Regions from separate parts of the Pseudoalteromonas sp. RWi3 genome, predicted to be linked through region 1. Evidence: predicted binding sites of a transcription regulator. Region 1 holds the regulator's gene; each other region holds the start of a gene.
The links. Region 1 encodes sigma-54, which starts transcription at its own class of promoters, with help from an activator protein. Its sites were predicted from a motif close to GTTGGCACGNNNNTNGNNT; they were not measured.
Positions count from the first base shown of each region.

Region 2: a site for sigma-54 is predicted at 2,099-2,117, ahead of ACFI4Z_RS06525 (EF-hand domain-containing protein). Genes of this name have one in related genera too.
Region 3: a site for sigma-54 is predicted at 1,279-1,297, ahead of ACFI4Z_RS12420 (GumC family protein). Genes of this name have one in related genera too.
Region 4: a site for sigma-54 is predicted at 3,532-3,550, ahead of ACFI4Z_RS09950 (DUF4097 family beta strand repeat-containing protein). Genes of this name have one in related genera too.

Region 1 covers NZ_JBHNYL010000011.1:38,988-44,026, forward strand. The annotation lists gene lptC (LPS export ABC transporter periplasmic protein LptC) at 1-89, shown strand, start outside; gene lptA (lipopolysaccharide transport periplasmic protein LptA) at 79-612, shown strand; gene lptB (LPS export ABC transporter ATP-binding protein) at 609-1,334, shown strand; gene ACFI4Z_RS13985 (RNA polymerase factor sigma-54) at 1,403-2,899, shown strand; gene hpf (ribosome hibernation promoting factor) at 2,929-3,216, shown strand; gene ptsN (PTS IIA-like nitrogen regulatory protein PtsN) at 3,221-3,673, shown strand; gene rapZ (RNase adapter RapZ) at 3,694-4,536, shown strand; gene ACFI4Z_RS14005 (HPr family phosphocarrier protein) at 4,558-4,830, shown strand; gene mgtE (magnesium transporter) at 4,941-5,039, shown strand, end outside.
Region 2 covers NZ_JBHNYL010000003.1:156,850-161,888, forward strand. The annotation lists gene ACFI4Z_RS06505 (amidohydrolase) at 1-820, opposite strand, end outside; gene ACFI4Z_RS06510 (EF-hand domain-containing protein) at 973-1,209, opposite strand; gene ACFI4Z_RS06515 (EF-hand domain-containing protein) at 1,213-1,449, opposite strand; gene ACFI4Z_RS06520 (hypothetical protein) at 1,580-1,807, opposite strand; gene ACFI4Z_RS06525 (EF-hand domain-containing protein) at 1,827-2,054, opposite strand; gene ACFI4Z_RS06530 (HAMP domain-containing sensor histidine kinase) at 2,363-3,811, shown strand; gene ACFI4Z_RS06535 (hypothetical protein) at 3,813-4,325, shown strand; gene ACFI4Z_RS06540 (sigma 54-interacting transcriptional regulator) at 4,329-5,039, shown strand, end outside.
Region 3 covers NZ_JBHNYL010000008.1:163,715-168,753, forward strand. The annotation lists gene ACFI4Z_RS12410 (acyltransferase) at 1-131, shown strand, start outside; gene ACFI4Z_RS12415 (glycosyltransferase) at 128-1,258, shown strand; gene ACFI4Z_RS12420 (GumC family protein) at 1,395-2,888, shown strand; gene ACFI4Z_RS12425 (glycosyltransferase) at 2,890-3,966, shown strand; gene ACFI4Z_RS12430 (sugar transferase) at 3,977-5,039, shown strand, end outside.
Region 4 covers NZ_JBHNYL010000006.1:33,354-38,392, forward strand. The annotation lists gene ACFI4Z_RS09940 (FtsX-like permease family protein) at 1-1,426, shown strand, start outside; gene ACFI4Z_RS09945 (lipocalin-like domain-containing protein) at 1,434-2,516, shown strand; gene ACFI4Z_RS09950 (DUF4097 family beta strand repeat-containing protein) at 2,594-3,484, opposite strand; gene ACFI4Z_RS09955 (DUF4198 domain-containing protein) at 3,675-4,517, opposite strand; gene ACFI4Z_RS09960 (DUF2271 domain-containing protein) at 4,573-5,039, opposite strand, start outside.

The DNA of each region.
Region 1 (5,039 bases):
AAATTACTGGGCGTGGACTAAAAGCCGATTTAAAAGCCGAAGTAATTGAATTAATTAACCATACGCGAACCATATATTATGACCAATAAACTTGCCCAAATGCTTGTAATTCCAAGCCTATTCATTGCTTACTCAAGTGTTGCGCAAAGTGAACTTCCCGCTGCAAACCAAGTATCAATAAGTGCCGATAAACAGCAAGCACAGCTAAAATCTAATGTCGGTATTTTTGAATCGAACGTAGAAATAATCCATGGCGCACGGCGCATTACTGCTGACCGCTTAGAAGTACATAAACGCGACAAGTTAGGTGAGAATAAGCAACTGCTTATTGCAACAGGCAGTCCAGCTTATTTCGAAGAAAAACAAGATGACGGTTCAATCATGAGTGCCAGCGCAAACGAAGTTCGTTACGATGTAGCTGAACGTTACTTAACCCTAATTGGTGATGCCCAGGTTACTCAAGCAGGTCAAAAGATCAATGCTAAAAGCATCTCTTACGACATGGAGCAGCAACTAATTAGTGCGCAAAAAGATGAAAACTCAGATGACCGCGTACATACTATTTTAGTGCCCATCGAAAATAAAAAAGCAAAGTCAAAAGGTCAGCCATGAGTACGTTAAAAGCTGAATTTTTAGCTAAAAGCTATAAAGGCCGCCAAGTTGTAAAGAGTGTGGGTTTAGAAGTAAGTGCAGGAAGCATTGTCGGTTTACTAGGCCCAAATGGTGCAGGTAAAACGACCACTTTTTATATGATTGTTGGTTTAGTACCGAGCGACAAAGGCAAAATAAGCATTGATGATAACGACATTACATTACTGCCTATGCATAGCCGTGCACGATTAGGTATTGGTTATTTACCGCAAGAGTCATCTATTTTTCGTAAATTAACGGTTTATCAAAACTTGATGGCGATATTAGAAACACGAAACGATTTAAATAAGCAAGGCCGAGAACAAGCTCTGGATGGCCTGCTGGATGAATTTAGCATACAACACATTCGCGATAGCCAAGGTATGGCGTTATCAGGTGGTGAACGCCGCCGAGTTGAAATTGCACGCGCATTAGCCGCAAACCCTAAATTTATTTTATTAGATGAGCCTTTTGCTGGTGTTGATCCAATTTCAGTGTTAGATATAAAGAAAATAATTGAACACCTTAAAAACCGAGGCATCGGGGTGTTGATTACAGATCATAATGTACGAGAAACCCTTGATGTTTGTGAAAAAGCCTACATTGTTTCTCATGGTGAGCTAATTGCTTCAGGCACTCCTGAACATGTGCTTGCCGACCAAACAGTACGCGATGTTTATCTGGGTGAGCAATTTAGGCTATAAACCAACGTTCAGCTAACTATCTGCTAAACTTAATTCTGATTACATAATAAAAGGATTGTTAAAGATAAATGAGGCAATCACTCCAGCTGCGCATGGGCCAGCAATTGACAATGACACCTCAGTTACAACAAGCTATTCGTTTGTTGCAACTCAGTACATTGGATCTACAACAAGAAATTCAGGAAGCACTCGACAGTAATCCTTTACTAGAAGTTGAGGAGCATGAATTTAGTGATGAAACTGCAGGCAAAAATGAGCAAAAACAAGACACTGATGAAGTAACAGTCAGTGCATCTGCTGATGAAACACCAAGTGAATACGAACAAGAAAGTAGTGAAGCACTCAGTAAAGAAACTGTCAGCGACGAAATGGCCATGGATGTAACATGGGATGAGTACATGAGCGCTGCGCCTTCTAGCTCATCAGGACCAATGCCTGAAGATGAGTCTATTTACCAAGGTGCTTCCACTGAAACGCTGCATGAATACATTATGTGGCAGCTACAATTAACGCCATTTAGCCCGACCGATGAAGCCATAGCCATTGCTATTGTTGAAGCGATTGATGAATCGGGTATTTTAACATTGAGCTGCGAAGACATTGTTGAAAGTTTAAACAAAGATAATAACGAAGAAGAAATAGAACTTGATGAAGTTCAAGCTGTTTTAAAACGCATCCAATTGTTTGATCCAATAGGGATTGCCGCACGCAGCTTACAAGAGTGTTTATGTATACAACTGAATCAATTCGACCCTGCAACGCCATGGCTTGCAGAGACTAAAATGATTTTAACCGAGCATATCGATCTTTTAGCAAGTCGTGACTATCGCACTTTGATGAAAAAGACTAAGCTTAAAGAAGATGAGCTAAAAGAAGTCATGACACTGATACACAGCTTGAACCCTAAGCCCGCAGATACTATTGTGCGCGAAGAGTCTGAGTATGTTATCCCTGATGTTTCAGTGAAAAAAGTTAAAGGGCGCTGGATGGTGGAATTAAATCCAGAAAGCATGCCTAAAATTAGAGTGAACAGCCAGTATGCCGCCATGTCTCGCTCAGTAAAATCGAGCAGTGACAGTCAGTTTATTCGTTCGCATCTGCAAGAAGCAAAATGGTTTATTAAAAGCTTAGAAAGCCGTAATGAAACATTACTCAAAGTAACTAATTGTATAGTGAAACAGCAGCAAGGTTTTTTTGAACACGGCCCCGAAGCTATGCGCCCGATGGTACTAAATGATGTAGCAGAAATGGTCGAGATGCATGAGTCAACTATCTCACGCGTAACAACTCAAAAGTATATGCATACACCACGTGGTATTTTTGAGTTGAAGTACTTTTTCTCTAGTCACGTAAGCACCGAAAATGGCGGGGAATGCTCTTCTACAGCTATCCGTGCATTGATCAAAAAGCTTATTAGCGCAGAAAACTCAGCGAAACCATTGAGTGATAGTAAAATTGCAGATATATTGGCTGAGCAAGGTATCAAAGTAGCTAGACGCACAATTGCAAAATATCGTGAGTCTCTAGCTATTCCACCGTCAAATCAAAGAAAGAGTTTGATTTAAGGCGTAAAAAACAAAGAAGGAAAATGCTTATGCAAATTAACTTAACTGGTCGCCACGTAGAAATTACCGATTCACTTAGAGACTATGTACACAATAAGTTTGCGAAGCTTGAAAGGCACTTTGATAGTATTAATAATGTACATGTGATTCTTGACGTAGAAAAATTAAGTCAAAAAGCAGAAGCCACAATACATGTTAGCGGTGCTGATTTATTTGCTTCAACTGAACATCAAGATATGTATGCTGCGATTGACGGACTGATTGATAAATTAGACCGCCAAGTAATAAAACACAAAGAGAAGCACGCTCGACACTAATACTATGAAATTAAGTTCACTTACTTCTGAGGACTGCAGTAAAGCTGCGGTCCTTTTTAATAGCAAAAAACGAATTCTAGAATTTATTAGCCAATTGGCTCATGAAAAGCTTCCTCACCTCACACAGCAAGAGATCCTTAACGCATTATTAAATCGGGAAAAGCTTGGTAGCACAGGCATAGGTCGAGGTATTGCTATACCACATGGTCGCATGAGTGGCGCACAATCTCCTCTAGCATTAATCTTAGTGAGTGAAACCCCCATTAACTTTGATGCAATTGATAATCGTCCTGTCGATATTTTTGTAGCACTGATCGTACCTGATGGAGATTGCCAACTTCATTTGAAGACGTTAGCAACAATTGCTGATAAACTTAACGATAAAGAGTTTTGTAAACAACTACGTAGCGCAAAAACAGATCAGGATTTGTATCAAGTTATTGTTGAGCATTCATAAGAAAGTGAAGGAGAGGTTACATGGAATTGATTATTATCAGTGGGCGGTCTGGTTCAGGTAAATCCGTCGCGCTTCGCGTACTAGAAGATCTTGGCTATTACTGTGTTGATAATATTCCGGTCAATTTACTCCCTTCTTTAGTTCGAAGTGTGTCAGAGAATTACGATAAGATTGCAGTCAGTATTGATGTGCGTAATTTACCCAAAGAACAAGAAGAGTTCAACGACATCCTTGAGTATTTGCCTGGCTTTGCAAATCCAACTTTGTTTTATCTCGATAGTGATGATCAAACACTTATCAAACGCTTTTCTGAAACTCGTCGATTACACCCTCTTTCTATCGATAGTTTGCCGCTTGATTTGGCCATTAAACAAGAAAAAATATTACTTGATGTACTAATAACTCGCGCTGACTTTATCTTAGATACCACTGAGCTCAGTGTGCATCAGCTGGCCGAGTCGATCAGAGAAAAGATTTTAGGTAAAAAAGATAAAACACTGATCATAACATTTGAATCTTTTGGCTTTAAACACGGCATACCTAAACAAGCTGATTATGTTTTTGATGCACGCTTTTTACCTAACCCACATTGGGAACCGGAGTTAAAGCCCCTCACAGGTTTAGACCAGCCTGTAAAAGATTACTTAGCAAGCCACAGCATAGTGCAAAAATTTACTTGGCAAATTCAAACGTTTGTACAAACTTGGTTACCGCATTTAGAGCGAAACAACCGTAGCTATTTGACTATTGCTATAGGTTGTACCGGAGGGCAACACCGCTCGGTATATTTAGCGCAAACCATAGGTGAAAGCTTTGCAATGAGCCATAACAATGTAAAAATTCGCCATCGTGAGCAAGATTGATTTTAAATAGGCCTGTTGTATATGCGTTCAGAAGGTACTTTTTTAATTAGAAATAAATTAGGTTTGCACGCAAGGGCTGCAACGGTATTAGCTCAACTCGCCGTTAAATTTGATGCAACTATCACTCTTTTCCAAGATGATAAGCAAGCAGCAGGTGACAGTGTGTTGGCTTTAATGTTACTTGAAAGCAGCCAAGGTAAAGAAGTAAAAGTTGTGTGTGAAGGGCCTGATGCAGAGCCGGCCCTTAACTCTATTGGCGAACTGATAGAGCAACGCTTTCACGAGCATGAATAGTGCGTGGTCTGTCACTTAAAAGTGCGTTAAACTAACTATGCATATAAGAACTGTAATATATTATTAGTTTTTGACCTACCCTCAGAAATACACATGATATAAGGACACTAATGCCAGAAGCTTTTGAACAAGATTACCCACTACAACAACTAAAACAAGTGACTAAGTCACTTAATAGTGGTCAATTTGTTCAAGTTAGGCGCATGCTG
Region 2 (5,039 bases), on a different contig from region 1:
CAAGTGATGGGTCAGTTGCGCTAAGCATCGCAACTATCCGCAATGGTAAAGTTTCTTGTTCAGCGCGCTGCTTATAGATTTGCCATGTTTGTTTATCGATACCGGCATCGTGAGTAGAAGTTATGCCAAGGCTTAATAGGTGGTTACCTGCTTTATCAAGAGCTTGATTTATATCAGCCTCTGAAGGTGAAGGAATAAATGTCGTGATTAACCCTTCGGCTTTGTCTATAAATACACCACTGGGTTTGCCATCTGAGTTGCGAATAATCTCCCCTCCGTCAGGGACGCCAGTGTTTGAGGTTATATTAGCCAACGCCATTGCTTTGCTATTAACCCAAATTGCGTGTCCATCAACACGCGATAGAACGACCGGTACATCGCTTATAATTTTGTCTAAATCGGCGGCTGTCGGAAATTGCTTTGAAGGCCAAAGCTCTTGATTCCATCCTCGGCCAATTATCCAACCTTCTTTGCCTTTCGCAAATTTAGCGAGCTTATCTTGAATACTCTTTACAGATTCGCTGCCACGTAAATCCAGTTGCGATAAATTTTGACCTAAACCAATAACATGGCCATGGGCATCAATTAGCCCAGGTAAAAGTGTCTTTTGTTTTGCATCGAATTTTTCAGCATCAGGAAAGCTATTTTTTAGCTCATCAGAACCCACCTTAACAACTTTACCATCTTTTATCACAAGGGTTGAAAATTGTGTCAGCTCGCCTTTGTAGGTTGGGGTGTAACCATTTGCATTGTAAATAACCTTGGTATTAGCAACTGCTATTAAAGGAAGAAAGAGGGATAATGCGAGCAAGTTTTTCATTGTGAGAGTCATCTAATTGTTGTTTTTATAAACATTAACAGAGAATCTCAGTGCTGCAAAATATTTGTGTTACTTTTAAGATTCCTTATAAAAGCATATGTTTATGTATTAATTAGTAAAACACTGTTACATATACAAAACTTTAAATGTGCTTATTTATTGGCGTATACGCTGAACTCTGTAAAGGACAAACGACTGTCTTTGTCGGTATCATAGCTATTAAAGCGAGACCAAAGCGCAGGGTCTCTCGCTGTTTCTGCACGTGTTAATAGGCCATCTTCATTTTTATCCAGTGCTTTGAATGTATCTGCCTGTGTGTTGGTGTTAGCAAAAACACTGAAGCCAGTCAGTAATAATAAAGGCAATACGATGATATTTTGTTTGTTCATATTTTAATACAAGCTATTCGTTAAATAGTGTTTGAATTCAAGTAAGGATATACGGTTGTCTCTGTCTTTATCCCAGCGCTGGTAATCATTAAGTAACTGCGGTTGAGGATCAAGTTCCGATTTTGTTAAAAATCCATTTTTGTCCTTGTCTAGGTGGTCAAAGCGCTGCTTTACATCGAGTGCCGATGCACCAAAGCTTACACTCATCATCAATCCACAAATAAGTGCTTTATTTTTCATCATTTATTCCTTTAATGAATGTTAAAGATAAAGTATTTGCCATAATTTAAGTCCCAACAATAAATCCATTTACACAATCCCTCCGGGATTATGGCAAATACTTTAATTTAGTTAACCGAGTGTAGGTTCGTTAGCGCTTTAGTTGTTTAAATTCGCGCTCAGAAAGCATTTCGTCACCGTTTTCGTCAAGATCGCTAAATTGTTTAAACAGGTTATCGCTCTTTTTAGCTTCTAAACGTGATATTTCGCCATCTGAATTAATATCAAATTGCGCAAATTTAACATTGAGCTGTGAGGCCAAAACGGACGCACTAATGGCCAAAAACATTAATGCAAATGCACTTATTAATTGTTTCATCTTGTTTCCTTAACATTAATTACTGAATAAATAATTTAAATTCTGCATACGAAATTTGACCACTGTGGTCTTTATCTATTTGCTCAAAATTTTTATAAAGCATGGCATCTTCATATGCCTCTCCTTCGCTTAGCATTCCATTATCATCCTTGTCTAGCTCGGCGAAGATGGCCTTGCTGTCTAAAGCAGTTGCACTAAAGTTTAACAGTGCACTTAGGCAAAATAGTGTGATTACACGAGAGCTCATAAACATCCTTTTTAATGATACATGTTGTATTTAGTTGATAGTGCTAACAAGAATAGTGCCAAAAATATTTTTGCTTAAAAATCAGTGGTTTAGTTTTTTATCAAGTTTAAGGTAAGAAAAAAATACTCAGTGGCGTGTCTTTTTTGCAACAAGGTAAGGGTGTAAATAAAAAATATCTTTTAAACTAATTGCTTAGCGTGTTGCCAGTTAGCTACAGCAGGACTTCAAAAAGCATCTAATAGTGTTTTATTCAGCGAGTGTCTAAGTTAGCTGCCTGATAATGCGTCGACTATTAAAAAGGAAGGGTAATACCAGTGGCGATAGGCAAAAAATACAAAACTATGCTTAGGTGGCGCCCGAGTCTTATTGGGCAGTTTTTGATTAGTATTTTATTGTCTTTATTGCCCTTGTCTTTGGTGGTTATTATTTTTTTAAATGCGTTAAACAAACAGCTTGCCACCACTCAAATTATTGTGGATAGCAACTACAAAGTAACCAAATCATTTAATAGCCTTAAGCAAGACCTTAATAGTTTAGAGCGAGCAACACGGCAAAACTGGGTATTAAAAAGTGAATCACTTGATGGACTTATTAAAGATAAGTGGATCGCTTCATTTAAGACAATTGATGAACTAACAGTGTTAAGTAATGAACAAGGTAAGCAAAAATGGCAGTTACTGTTAACCGTGCTACGTAATACAAAAAAACAGCTTATTGAGGAAAACGCACAAAACGCCCAGCTGTTTATTCCAATTAGCCAGCTTATTAACGAACAAACGTTGTGGTTACGAGAGAAAAATGAACAAAAAATTGCTGAAAATCAACAGCAATTAAAGGCATTACAGAGCTCCTTTATAAATTGGTTAGTCGCACTTCTGCCCTTAACTATGTTAGTGGGTGGGGGATTCTTATGGCGTATAAGTGGCCGTTTAAAGGGCTTAACTTCTGTTATTGATAAATTAGGCCAAGGAGATTGGCAGCAAAAAATATCAGTGCAGGGATCGGCTGAACTTGTTGAGTTGGGTAATAAGTTACAGTGGGTGCAAGCTCAATTACATACTTTGGAGCAGCAAAAGGACACCTTTTTACGTCATGTAACGCATGAGCTGAAAACGCCATTAGCCTCTATGGTTGAAGGCACAGATTTGTTGAGTGATGAGATTGTAGGACCCATAAACAAAGAGCAGCAGGCAGTGCTTGTTTTAATTACTCAAAGTATGGAGCGCTTACGTACTATGATAGAGAGCTTGCTTAGTTACAATGCAATTCGCACCAGTAAAGATAACTTAAATGAAGTTGAATTTGATCAAATACTAAAAAAAATAAATAACCATTTTGAGCATCGGTTGCAAGCCCGCGAGCAAACTTTATGTTGGCACGTTAATGTACCCGATAAGCCTCTTCCTTTGGCTGGTGAGCTAATTGAAATGTCACTCATTCAGCTTATTTCTAATGCGTTAAAATACTCAGCCAATGAAAGTTCTGTCAAAGTTGAACTCGCACTAGTTGAGAATCAGTTAATCATAACAGTCAGTGATCATGGCATTGGGATTAAAGAGCATGAAAAACCCAAAATATTCAATGCTTTTTATCAAACAAAAGCAAGCCAAGTAGAAAACTCCCAAGGCAGCGGCTTAGGATTAACAATCGTAAAAGAATCAATTGAACAACTTAAAGGTACAATTACTGTTGAGGAAAATAGTCCTCAAGGTTGCTGTTTCACTATTAAAATACCGATTCAACAAGGAGTGAATTAATATGACTTGTTATTTTAAGTCAGCTTTTTTGGCCTGTTTTATCCTAACAGGATTGACGGGGTGTGAGTTAATGAGTGATACCAGTACAAAAAACACTGATTCAATAAAGGCGGTCCACCCAAACCCAAAACCTCGCCCCAAAACTGAACCAGCTTATCCATCGGCAAGTACAGTGATCGCTTGGCATGCCTCGTCATGTGGCGGTTTTACGCTAGCTGCTGATAAGAAACAGTATGTGGGTAAGAGAGAGATTCAATCGTATTTTAACTTCAGTTGTAAAAATAATACGTTAGCACCTGAAAAAGTACTAACAATGCTTTTACAACTCGATCAAGCTTATTATTGGCCTGATGATATTAAACATTACTGGTGGCTGCAAAAGCAGCAAATAAAACAACAGCTCAATGCGAAAAAAGAACAACAGGCATTGAGCGATAAAATGCAAGAGACCTTATCGTCTCTGGCAACCATCGAGCAGCAACTGCTGTTACGCGAAGAAACTAAGGAGCAGTAATCTATGGCAACTCAATTAACCCAAAGCGCACGAGTTTTATTGGTGGATGATGATGCAAGTTTACTTAAATTACTGTCTATTCGCATTGAATCTAAAGGTTATCAAGTTACAACCTGCGAAAGTGGTATGGCGGCGCTGCAATTACTTAAAAGCCACGTATTTGATGCAGTGATCACCGACTTACGTATGGATGAAATGGACGGTATGACACTTCATCGCCAGTTACAAAGTCGTTATCCGGCATTGCCTGTGATAATGATGACGGCTCATGGTTCGATACCCGATGCAGTTGAAGCAACTAAACAGGGCATTTTTGCATTTATAACCAAGCCCGTGGATAAAGACGAGTTATTTGACAGCCTCGCTAAAGCAATTGAAATTCATGGATTAAGTGGTGAGGAGCAATCTGCAAGTAGCACTATAGTGACTCGCAGTGGTGCGATGTTGCATTTACTTGAACAAGTAAAGCTTTTAGGCCCAACCCAAGTAAATGTGCTTATATCAGGTGCTAGTGGCACAGGTAAAGAGTTACTCGCCAATGCGATTCATCTTCATAGTCACGTATGCGACGGGCCTTTTGTTGCTATAAATTGTGGAGCGGTGCCCGGTGAGTTACTTGAGTCTGAGTTATTTGGTCATAAAAAAGGCGCGTTCACGGGGGCTGTAAAAGATCACCAAGGGTTATTTCAACAAGCTCAAGGCGGCACGTTATTT
Region 3 (5,039 bases), on a different contig from region 1:
TTGGTGGTGTGACTATTGGTAAAGGGGCCATTATAGGTGCTGGCAGTGTCGTTACTAAAGATGTACCAGCATTTTGTATTGCAGCTGGTAACCCTGCAAAAGTAGTAAAGGAAATAGAGGGTGACGCATGAAATTTATCGTTTTCGCAGAAGATTGGGGCAGTCACCCAAGCAGCACTCAGCATTTATTTCATGAGCTTGCAAAAGAGCATGAGATTCACTGGGTGAACTCTATTGGAATGCGTAAACCACGTTTGAGGCTACATGATTTAAAGCGTGTTTTTGATAAAGTGTTACAAGTATTCAAACCTACCAAAACACAGTCACTTACAACGCCTAAAAATATGGTTGTATATAAACTGCCTATTTTACCTTGGCATGATAACCGATTTATTCGTTCTATAAATAAACGTATTTATGCTCATTTTTTCAAAGAGCAATCAGCTGCAACCCCCGTAACTTATTGGCTAAGTGTGCCAACTGCGCATTACCTTGTAAAAAAACAGCCACAAGATAAGGTGATTTATTATTGTGGGGATGACTTCTCAGCATTAGCAGGGGTAGATGTTCAGCTTGTTGCTCCTTTTGAAAAACAATTAATTGCAACCGCAGATTTAATTTATGTCATAAGTGATTTTTTAATGGCAAAAATGCCCGCGAACAAAGCTAAAATGTTAAGCCACGGCGTGAGCGTTGAGTTATTTAGTGAAAGTACAATCAAGGCCGATGAAATCAAAGCATTCAATGCGCCAGTGATTGGCTTTTACGGCAGTATAAATGCATGGCTTGATATTGACTTGCTTGAGGCACTTGCAGCAGCAAGACCAGATTACCAATTAGTATTAATAGGTCATATTGTTACTAACATAGAACGGTTATTAAGTTTTAAAAATGTGACGCATATTCCAGCCGTCAGTCATGAGCGATTAGCATCTTTTTCTGCGCATTGGAGTGTATCGATTTTACCTTTTGTTATTAACGATCAAATACGTGCATGCGATCCCCTAAAGCTAAAAGAATACCTAGCCGCAGGCAAACCTATTGTTACAACAAACTTCCCCGCTGTAGAGCATTATGCTTCCCACCTTTTTATAGCTGATACTGCAGAGCAATTTATTAGCCACCTTGATAACGCACTGAACCTTAGTAAAGCGCAATTAATGTGCTTAGAAAAGACACAGCAAAACATTGCACTCCAACATAGTTGGCAATCTAAGGCGAATACAGTAATCAATGATACAGCGCTGCTAAATCGCTAATTTTTTAGCGCAAACGTTATATTGGCGCGCCCTGTGCAACTACCTAGTAAAGCCGGTTATTAGCAGTAAATCATTTTTATTTTGCAAATAATCGCTCATTTATGCATAGCAAAATGCAAATATATAGGTAGGGATTATGTTAGTTAGAGAGCAAATAAAACGATTACTTTATTTAGCTTTGTATGCACTGTATACACGGGCTAAGCTTTTTGTGCTGCCATTAGCGATTGTCCCTGTTGTGGTTATATTATTGGCAGTAACGGCACAAAAAAAATACACTAACCACGCTACAATTCTTATTGAAGAGTCGGCATTACTTAATCCTTATTTAGATGATTTATCTTTTTCTTTTGACTTAACTAACCGTATGGCAGCTTTAAGAACCTTGGTTATCAGCCGTAAGGTGCTTATTGCCGTTGCACGCGAAACCAATTTAGTGCCTAAAAATGCAAGCCCAGCAGCCATTGAAAAGGTACACCAAGAGTTGTCTCAGTCACTTTCACTTTCATTAGTCGGTGATGAACTTGTGCGTGTTAACTTTATTTGGCATGACCCATCACAAATGAAGCCTGTGTTGGAAAAAATTGTTGAAAAGTTCATTGAGAGCTTATTGGCTCCCACAAAAGCCTCGCTGGATACTTCTGAGCAGTTTTTTTACCAACAGCTTGTTAGCCTTCGTCAAGAGCTTGAGATTTCAGAAGAGGAGTTAGCAGCATTCAAAGCTAAAAACAGTAATACGCTGCCCACTGTACTTCATAGTAACAGACAGACATTTGATAAGTTATTGAGTGACTTGCAGCAAAAATCAATTGTGCTGTCTGGCGCCAAAGCCAAGCTTGAAGCGTTAACCTCAAAAATGGGCCAAGCAAACCCTATTTTAGGGCGCATTGAGGAACGAATCATTACTGCTGAGTCCGAATTAAGCTTTTTAAAAACGCGTTACACAGACAAGCACAGTAAAGTGATTTCAAAACAACGGGAGCTGATAAACATCAGAGCTCGTCAGCAAACGTTAATTGAAAACGGCAAGAATCTAGATGCCAAAAATATTGAACAACTATGGCAAATGGCTAATACATTACCCGCTAACACGGATAATGAAAGTAATGTGCTTGTGTCACAAATATTGGCGTTGGAAGAAGCTAAAAACCAAGTTTATCAGCATCAACAGGAATTTGAGCTGCTTGATCAACAAGTCAATGAGCTTAGCCAACGTTTACTTGTCACCAGTGATGTTGAAAAACAATTACGAAAATTAGAGCGTGATTACGATGTTAAACAGTCTTTGTACAAAGACATGTTAGGGCGATACGAAATGGCTAAAGTCACAGGTAAGTTAGTCAAATATGAAGGCCCAGATAAAGTTAAAACAATCGAGCGCGCTTATAGCCCAACTCAACCAATTAACACTTCAATGATGGTCGCTGTGATTGTAGGTATTTTATTAGGTGTCTTTACAAGTGGAACATGTGTTTTCGTTGCTACGTTATTCGATAGCCACTTAAAAGATATTCAAACTATTGAGAGGTTAGCAGCCGTTGAGGTGATAACTGTTTTACCCATCGTAAGTAAAGAGGAGATCTATACGAACTCGCACTCAACGATGAACTTATTAAGTAAGGGGTATTAATATGAATGTTTTACACTTGGTTCAGCATTTTAAAATTGGCGGCTTAGAAAAAATGGCTGTTACACTAATGCAAAAAAGCCAATTTGCTCATAACAGCTTGATTGTTTCCCTTGAAGGTAAAGAACAAGATGCATTAAAAGAGTGGCCTGCGCTTGCACAGTTTGAGCATCAAATGGTGAGCTTAAATAAATCACCTAAATTTGATTTTTCCGTACTTAAAAAGCTAACCCGATTAATCAAAGAGCACAATATAGATGTGATACATAGCCATCACATAGGTCCTATGCTTTATGCCAGTTTAGTATGCCTGACAAACAAGAATGTGCGTCATGTCTCAACAATCCACGATGCATGGTATTTAAATAATTTTAAGCAACGCTTAATAACAAAAGTATTAAACAGCCTTACCAAAATTAATTGGGTTGCCGATGCTCAAGTAGTGGCAAATGATTTTTACCAACATACATCTATCAAGGCTGATAAAACTATTCTTAATGGAATTGATTTTCATCAGTTTACCGATATCAACGAGGCCAATGCACGTAATCTGCTCGGGTTACCCTTAGATAAAAAACTCATAGGGTGTTCTGCTCGATTAGAGCCAGGAAAAGGCCATTTGGACTTAATAAAGCTGCTCCTTGAGTTAGACAGCGATATTGAGTTAGTGTTTGCAGGAAATGGCAGTTTAATGTTGTCGCTTCAAAATGCAGCTTCAGTGCTTGGTGTGTTTGAGCGAGTGCATTTTTTAGGAAATGTACAGCATATGCAGCAGTTTTACTCGGCAATTAATGTGATGTGCCTTTATTCGCAAAGAGAGGGATTACCACTTTCTATATTGGAGTCCATGGCGTGTGGAAAAGTCATTGTGGCAAGTGATGTTGGCGGCATTAGTGAAGTTGTTACGCAAGAGCAAGGAGTACTTATTGGGTTAAATGATCTAGTTGGTTTAAAAGTTGCTCTATTAAAAGCGTTAAACATGAAGCAAGGGCAATGTATTAGAGAACATATCTTCTCAATTGCCGATGCAGATCAAATGAGCAAAGCATACGATCATTTTTATAATGGTTTGGCTTTATAGGGGAAACATTATGTCAGTCTTATTTACTATATGGGTAATTTTAATTGTATTGGTTTTGTACCATCACGTGGGGTATTTAGTTGTTTTAAAACTCTTTAGTAATGAAAAGCATAAGGAAGATAAGCCCACTGTAACTCCCACCACACGCTTTGGAATTTTAATGTGTGCTTACAATGAACAAGCTCATATTAAAGAGAAGTTATATAACTTAGGGTCAATGCTTTACGATACTCAGTATTATGCAATTCATGTTTACCTTGACGGTTGCACAGATAAAACGTACCAAGAAGCCATGATTGCTCAATCGCATCTTGCAAAGCAAAATGTTAATTGTCATTTGCATTTTAGCAAAGAGAATAAAGGCAAGGCATTTGGCATCAATGAATTGATCAAACTCACTAAGCCAACTTACGATGCATTATTATTTACCGACGTTAGCGCTTTATTAAGCATAGATGTATTAAATAAAATCGATACAGATTTTAAAAATCCAGAGGTGAATGTAATCACTGGGGTGTATGTGCTTGATGAACTCGCCTCTGCACAGCAAAAGCAGTATTGGCATTATCAGAACAAAGTAAAAAGTATGGAATCATCGCTTGGGGCTGTTATTGGGATGCCAGGTGCTATGTTTGCTATACGCTCTGAGGCTGCTGAACTTTTAGAGGGCGGCACCATCAATGACGATTTTATTCTTTCTATGAAGGCGCTGCAAAAAGGGGGTAAATCGCAGGTTAATTGTGACATCAATATTTTAGAAAGAGAGTGTGACGAACAAAGCCATGATAATGCAAGAAGAGTGCGAATTGGTGCTGGAAACTGGCAACAAATAAAAGCATTGTTTGCTTTATTAAACCCTAAGTTGGGTTGGGTTAGTTTTAACTTTTTTTCACATAAGGTGTTACGTGGACTAATGCCGATTATATTATTGAGTGTTTATGTATCGACGTTTACCCTAGCGTTTTTGTCCAGCTCAGTATTCCCCTCATTGTTAAGTATGTTGATAATTGCTGTTCATGGAGTTGGCGTAATTAAACGCATATTTAATATCAAAGCTAAACTCCCAATTGTAG
Region 4 (5,039 bases), on a different contig from region 1:
TGTAGTAAATCTTGATAGCAGCATGATTGCTAGCGGCTTTACACTTAATGTTGTTGTTTTGTTGGGGTTTTTGGCCAGCCAATCGGCTCGATTAAGTACTTTTTTTGCGCGTATTAAATGGCTAATGTTTGCGTTAGCTATTTTTGCAGCTAGCTACTTAGCATTAACGGCAAATACTAAAATAAGTGCCTTATTGCTGTGTGTTTGTGTGCTACTGCTCTTTTTTGTGGTTACGCCACCGGTAGTTAAAGCCGTATTTAAGCTGCCATGGCCCACACAAAACCCCATTGTTCACTGGTTAAAAGCCGACAGCATAGTGCAATTACCTGCATTATTGAGCTCAGTACTCGCTATTTTAATGGCGATGGGTGCCGCTGTAGGCATGCAAATTATGGTTGGCAGTTTTAGCGACACCTTAGATACACACCTTGAAAAGCGCCTAAGCGCTGATTTGTACGTAAGGCCCGATCAAAACATTCAAGCCTTAGGAACCAAACTGACTGAACTCCCAGAAGTTGAAAAGGTAGGCGTATATTGGTCAGCTAACAGTGAGCTTAAAACACCTAAAAATACGATAGCTGTTGATGTTATGGCATTTGGTGCAACGGCCAGCTACAACCAACACCTTACTTTGTTAAACAATAAAGCACCTACATCTACAGTATTTGAAAAAAACAAAAACGGGGTTGTAGGTTGTTTAGTGAACGAACCCGCCTTGCTGCAGTATTCGCTTACAGTCGGTGATGTAATAACCCTAAAACAGCATATTAATACACTAACGTGCCAAGTACGCGCTGCCTATTTTGATTACGGCGAGCAAGGGTTAAATGTGGTAGTCACTACAACAGCATTATTGGATAGTGGCTTAAACTACACCGAGTATGGTTTATCGCTTTGGTTAAAGCCCAATAGTGACGTTGACGCCATAGCCGAATATATTCAAAAACAGCACCAATTAGATAGCCAACAAGTCATTGCTAATCAGCAGTTTAAGCGCTTTGCAAAACAGCTATTTGGTAAAACTTTTTATGTTACTCAGGCGCTTAATATATTTATTATGCTGATTGCATTATTTGGCATGTGGGTAAGCTTTTTAACTTTAGGGCGCGGGCAATTACAGCCCATGGCGGTATTGCAAACGCTGGGTGTCACCCAACAGCAATTATTGGGTGCAAAAATATTGCAAGCCGCACTTATTATTTTAACCACATTGTTATTAGCTATACCACTGGGGCTTAGCCTTGGGTGGGTATTATTAACTTACGTAATGCCAATTGCCTTTGGTTGGACCATGGCCATGGCAGTTAACTGGCTGCAATTAGGTGGTTTTACTGTGCTTATATTTATTTTAGCCTTATTTGTGAGTGCGTTACCGCTAATAAAATTAACGCGAAGCGCCGTTGCCGATAATGTTGCCAAGCTATAGGACTTACATGAATAGACTAAAAGCAGCCGTTACCTTTATTTTTATTGGCGTATTAAGCGCGTGCCAGCCAGAAGTAGAGCAATTAAGTAAAAATAAACAAATGCATAGCGGATTTGCACAGCAATTTGGTGAACCTGTAAATAAACACCAAGGGCTGAGCTTTCCACGCGATCATGGGGCGCATCATCAACAAGGAATTGAATGGTGGTACGTTACTGCTAATTTAAAGGCAGATAATGGCGACACCTTTGGTGTGCAATGGACTTTATTTAGACTCTCTGTCGATGAGCAAAGCTCACAAACAGAACCATCACCTTGGTGGAATGGGCAACTATATTTCGCTCACTTTGCAATACAAACCGATAACCAACATCAGGCGTTCGAGAAATATGGCCGCTCGGGACAAGTAAAGATAACAGCGCAGCCATTTGAGGCTCGCCTAGATGATTGGCAGCTAGCAAGTAAAGAGGCAACATTTTTACCGCTTAGCTTAAAGGCGCAGCAGGAAAATTACAGCGCTAATCTGGTGCTGGCTGATAGCCCGCTTGTAAAGCATGGCGAGCAAGGTTATAGCCAAAAAACCCACCAAGGGCATGCGTCTTATTACTACAGCTACCCGTTTTTACAAGCCAAAGGCGACATCACATTTGCGGGTAAAACTTTTAAAGTAACTGGAGATGCTTGGTTAGACAGAGAGTGGTCTTCGGCGCTAATCGATCCAACCCAAAATGGTTGGGACTGGTTTAGCATTCAGGCTGATGATCCCGCTTTAGGTGGCTTGATGGCGTTTTGTATTCGTAATAGTCAGCAAGAGTATGATTATTGCAGTGCATCACATATTACCCGTACTGGGCAGGTACGTGCCATTGCCAATCAAGAGGTGAGTCTACAAGTATTAAAAACACACGAGCTTGCAACGAAGACCTACCCAACTAAGTGGGCGCTCAACATAAAAGGGTTTGAATCTATTATAATTGATGCACGTAATCCTGATTCACGTAATCAATTAAGTATCCCGTATTGGGAAGGGCGTATTAAAACCCACGGTGGATTTGAAGGGAAAGGGTATGCAGAATTGGTGGGCTATTAACAGCCTACCAATCCTGCGTAGAAAGTACTGCTGAAGGCTGGCTTGTTTGCCATCATTCAGGCTCGTTAAACGATTATTTAATTAAGCTTTACCGGGCCGTTAATATTGTCGATACTCAAATCGCCAGAGCCATCATCGATAATGGTCAGGCCTTTAGCATGATTAACACGAATGCTGCCTGAGCCATCTTCAATAGTAACTAAGCCATTAATGTGTTCTGCGTAAATATCACCAGAACCGTCTTCAATCGTTAAATAATTACCTAAACGTTCTGCATTGATGCTGCCAGAGTTATCATCAATCTCTACGCTACCAGTAATATCAGTTAAGTGTAAATCGCCGGAGCCGTCTTCAATGTTCATCATGCCAGCAACATTTTTTGCGGTAATACTGCCAGAACCATCACTAATCTCGATATTTCCAGTGATGTTTTGTAAGTAGATATCGCCTGAACCATCATCTATTTCGAGGTCATGGCCTTGTTCTATATTAATACTGCCTGAGCCGTCATCAATGTCCATATTGCCTAATACACCATTAATATTTATATCACCAGATCCATCATCAATATCAAGGTTAAATGAGTTTGGTACTGTGACTATTAAATCGATACTCGGTGAATTACCTTGGTAAACTATCATACCCGAAGCTTTGTGACTTTTAGCAATCAAGACTGCCTTATTGCCATCTTGCTCAAGTATTAAGGTATAAGGGTCATCCGCTTTTGCGGTGTAGATGGTTGCATCAACAGTAATTTCAGTGGCGGTGTTTGAACCTATTACTTTGAGTGAACCAGCTTCTGCTTCAATATCGAGTTGTTGTAATTGAGCAGTTGATAAAGTGCGTTGTTGCTGTTGTTCTATATTGGCACTTGCCGTAGAAATATGAACAACACAGCCGCTCATCAAAAGAAGGCTTGTTGCAATAGGAAGTGCTTTAGTGAGTAAAGAGAGTGATTTATTCATCATTGTTAGTATGCTCGTTTTTTATTTAGATTAACTGCTTGGGTTTCTAAAAGCAAAAACAAAGCCAACATTTAACATGCTGTTTTATAAGTAACTAATCTATATTAGTTTAAATAGCCCCATATGCATTTAGCGAGCAATACTAAAAAGTAGTGAAAGTGGCCAACATTGTTAACCACTTTATAAAAGTCGATTACTCAGGTGCAACGTCTAAAGTAGTAAACAAAGCGTAGCGAACAGTGTCGATACCTTTTTCTGTTGAGTCTTCGCTGACACTTGCTTCAATAAGGTATAAGCCAGGGTGCTGCCAAGTATTTGTAAAGAAGCCCTGCTTATCAGTCGTTACTTTTACTTCGTTACGTTCGTTACGGTAGCGGGTGTCACCTTTTAAAATAGCAAGCTCAACATTTGCAGCTGGTTTACCATCTTTTAGTAATTGAAAGCGTGCTTCTTCACCAACAAATAAATCATTTGGATGAGTTGGGCCACTGATCTCTAAGCCGCTACCTAGGAGGGCAGGTTTAGATGTGCCGTTACGGCTGACAAAAGTATCAACAGTTGAGAATGACTTCATGGTTCTGATATCTTTTGCGCCTACTGGGATTTCTTTGCTATTTTTAGGGCCAAATACGCGGCCACGCTCGCCTTGCGCATCTTTGTAAAAAGTCATTATGCGCGGCTCACGTTTCATAGCGATATGATAAGTGCCTTCATCAGCTAATTTTACTGCTGCTGAGTTTTTACGTTGTAAGTAGTAAGCGCGAATTCTATCACTTACTAGCCCACCACTAGGGTCAAGAGCCATGATCAGGTTATCGTCATACTCTGCCCCATTTTGTTTTGGGCGATACGCTTTATCAGCAGAAAAAATTTCGTTAGAGATGCTGGCATCGATCATTACATAATGCGCTTTATCACCCGATAACGAAGTATGCGAAGGCACTAACCACTGTGCATGGGCACTTGCATAGCTAGAGGCAAGGGCGGTTAATGTTAGCGCGCCAACAAGAGCGCTTTTAAGTAAATTGGTTTTCATGATCTTTCCTTATTTAAATAATGTATAAGCATTTTTTACTTGCTAGTTACTACTGTTATTTGGCTTTGATCGTGATGAAGCTCTCAGAGAATTCTTTTTTGCCTGCAATGGTCATTTTTCCATCTTCGCTTAAATCCAGTTCCATTCGTTTATAATCTCTGCCACCTTCTTCACGCACTACTTCTAAATTAAGTAGGTATTTACCTGCGGTGACTGGATTTCCTTCGAGGTCTTTGCCATTCCAGTTAATTGTGTAGCTGCCTGGGCGTTTTGTTGCGCCTGTTACACCGTCAAAATTAGCATCGCTTTTACCTGCTTTACGCCACCATTGGCGTAAGTCTTTAAACCATTCAGCTTTCTCCACCCATAGTGCAACAGTGGTTACATGTTTACGCTTGGGAGTTTCAAGCCACACTGCTACGTATGGGCGGTGGTAAGGTTGTACATCGAGATCAGGTAAGGTGAATTCTATTTCGAGCTCTGCTGCGCTGCTATTTGATTGAAATAAAGCAGCTGTAAATA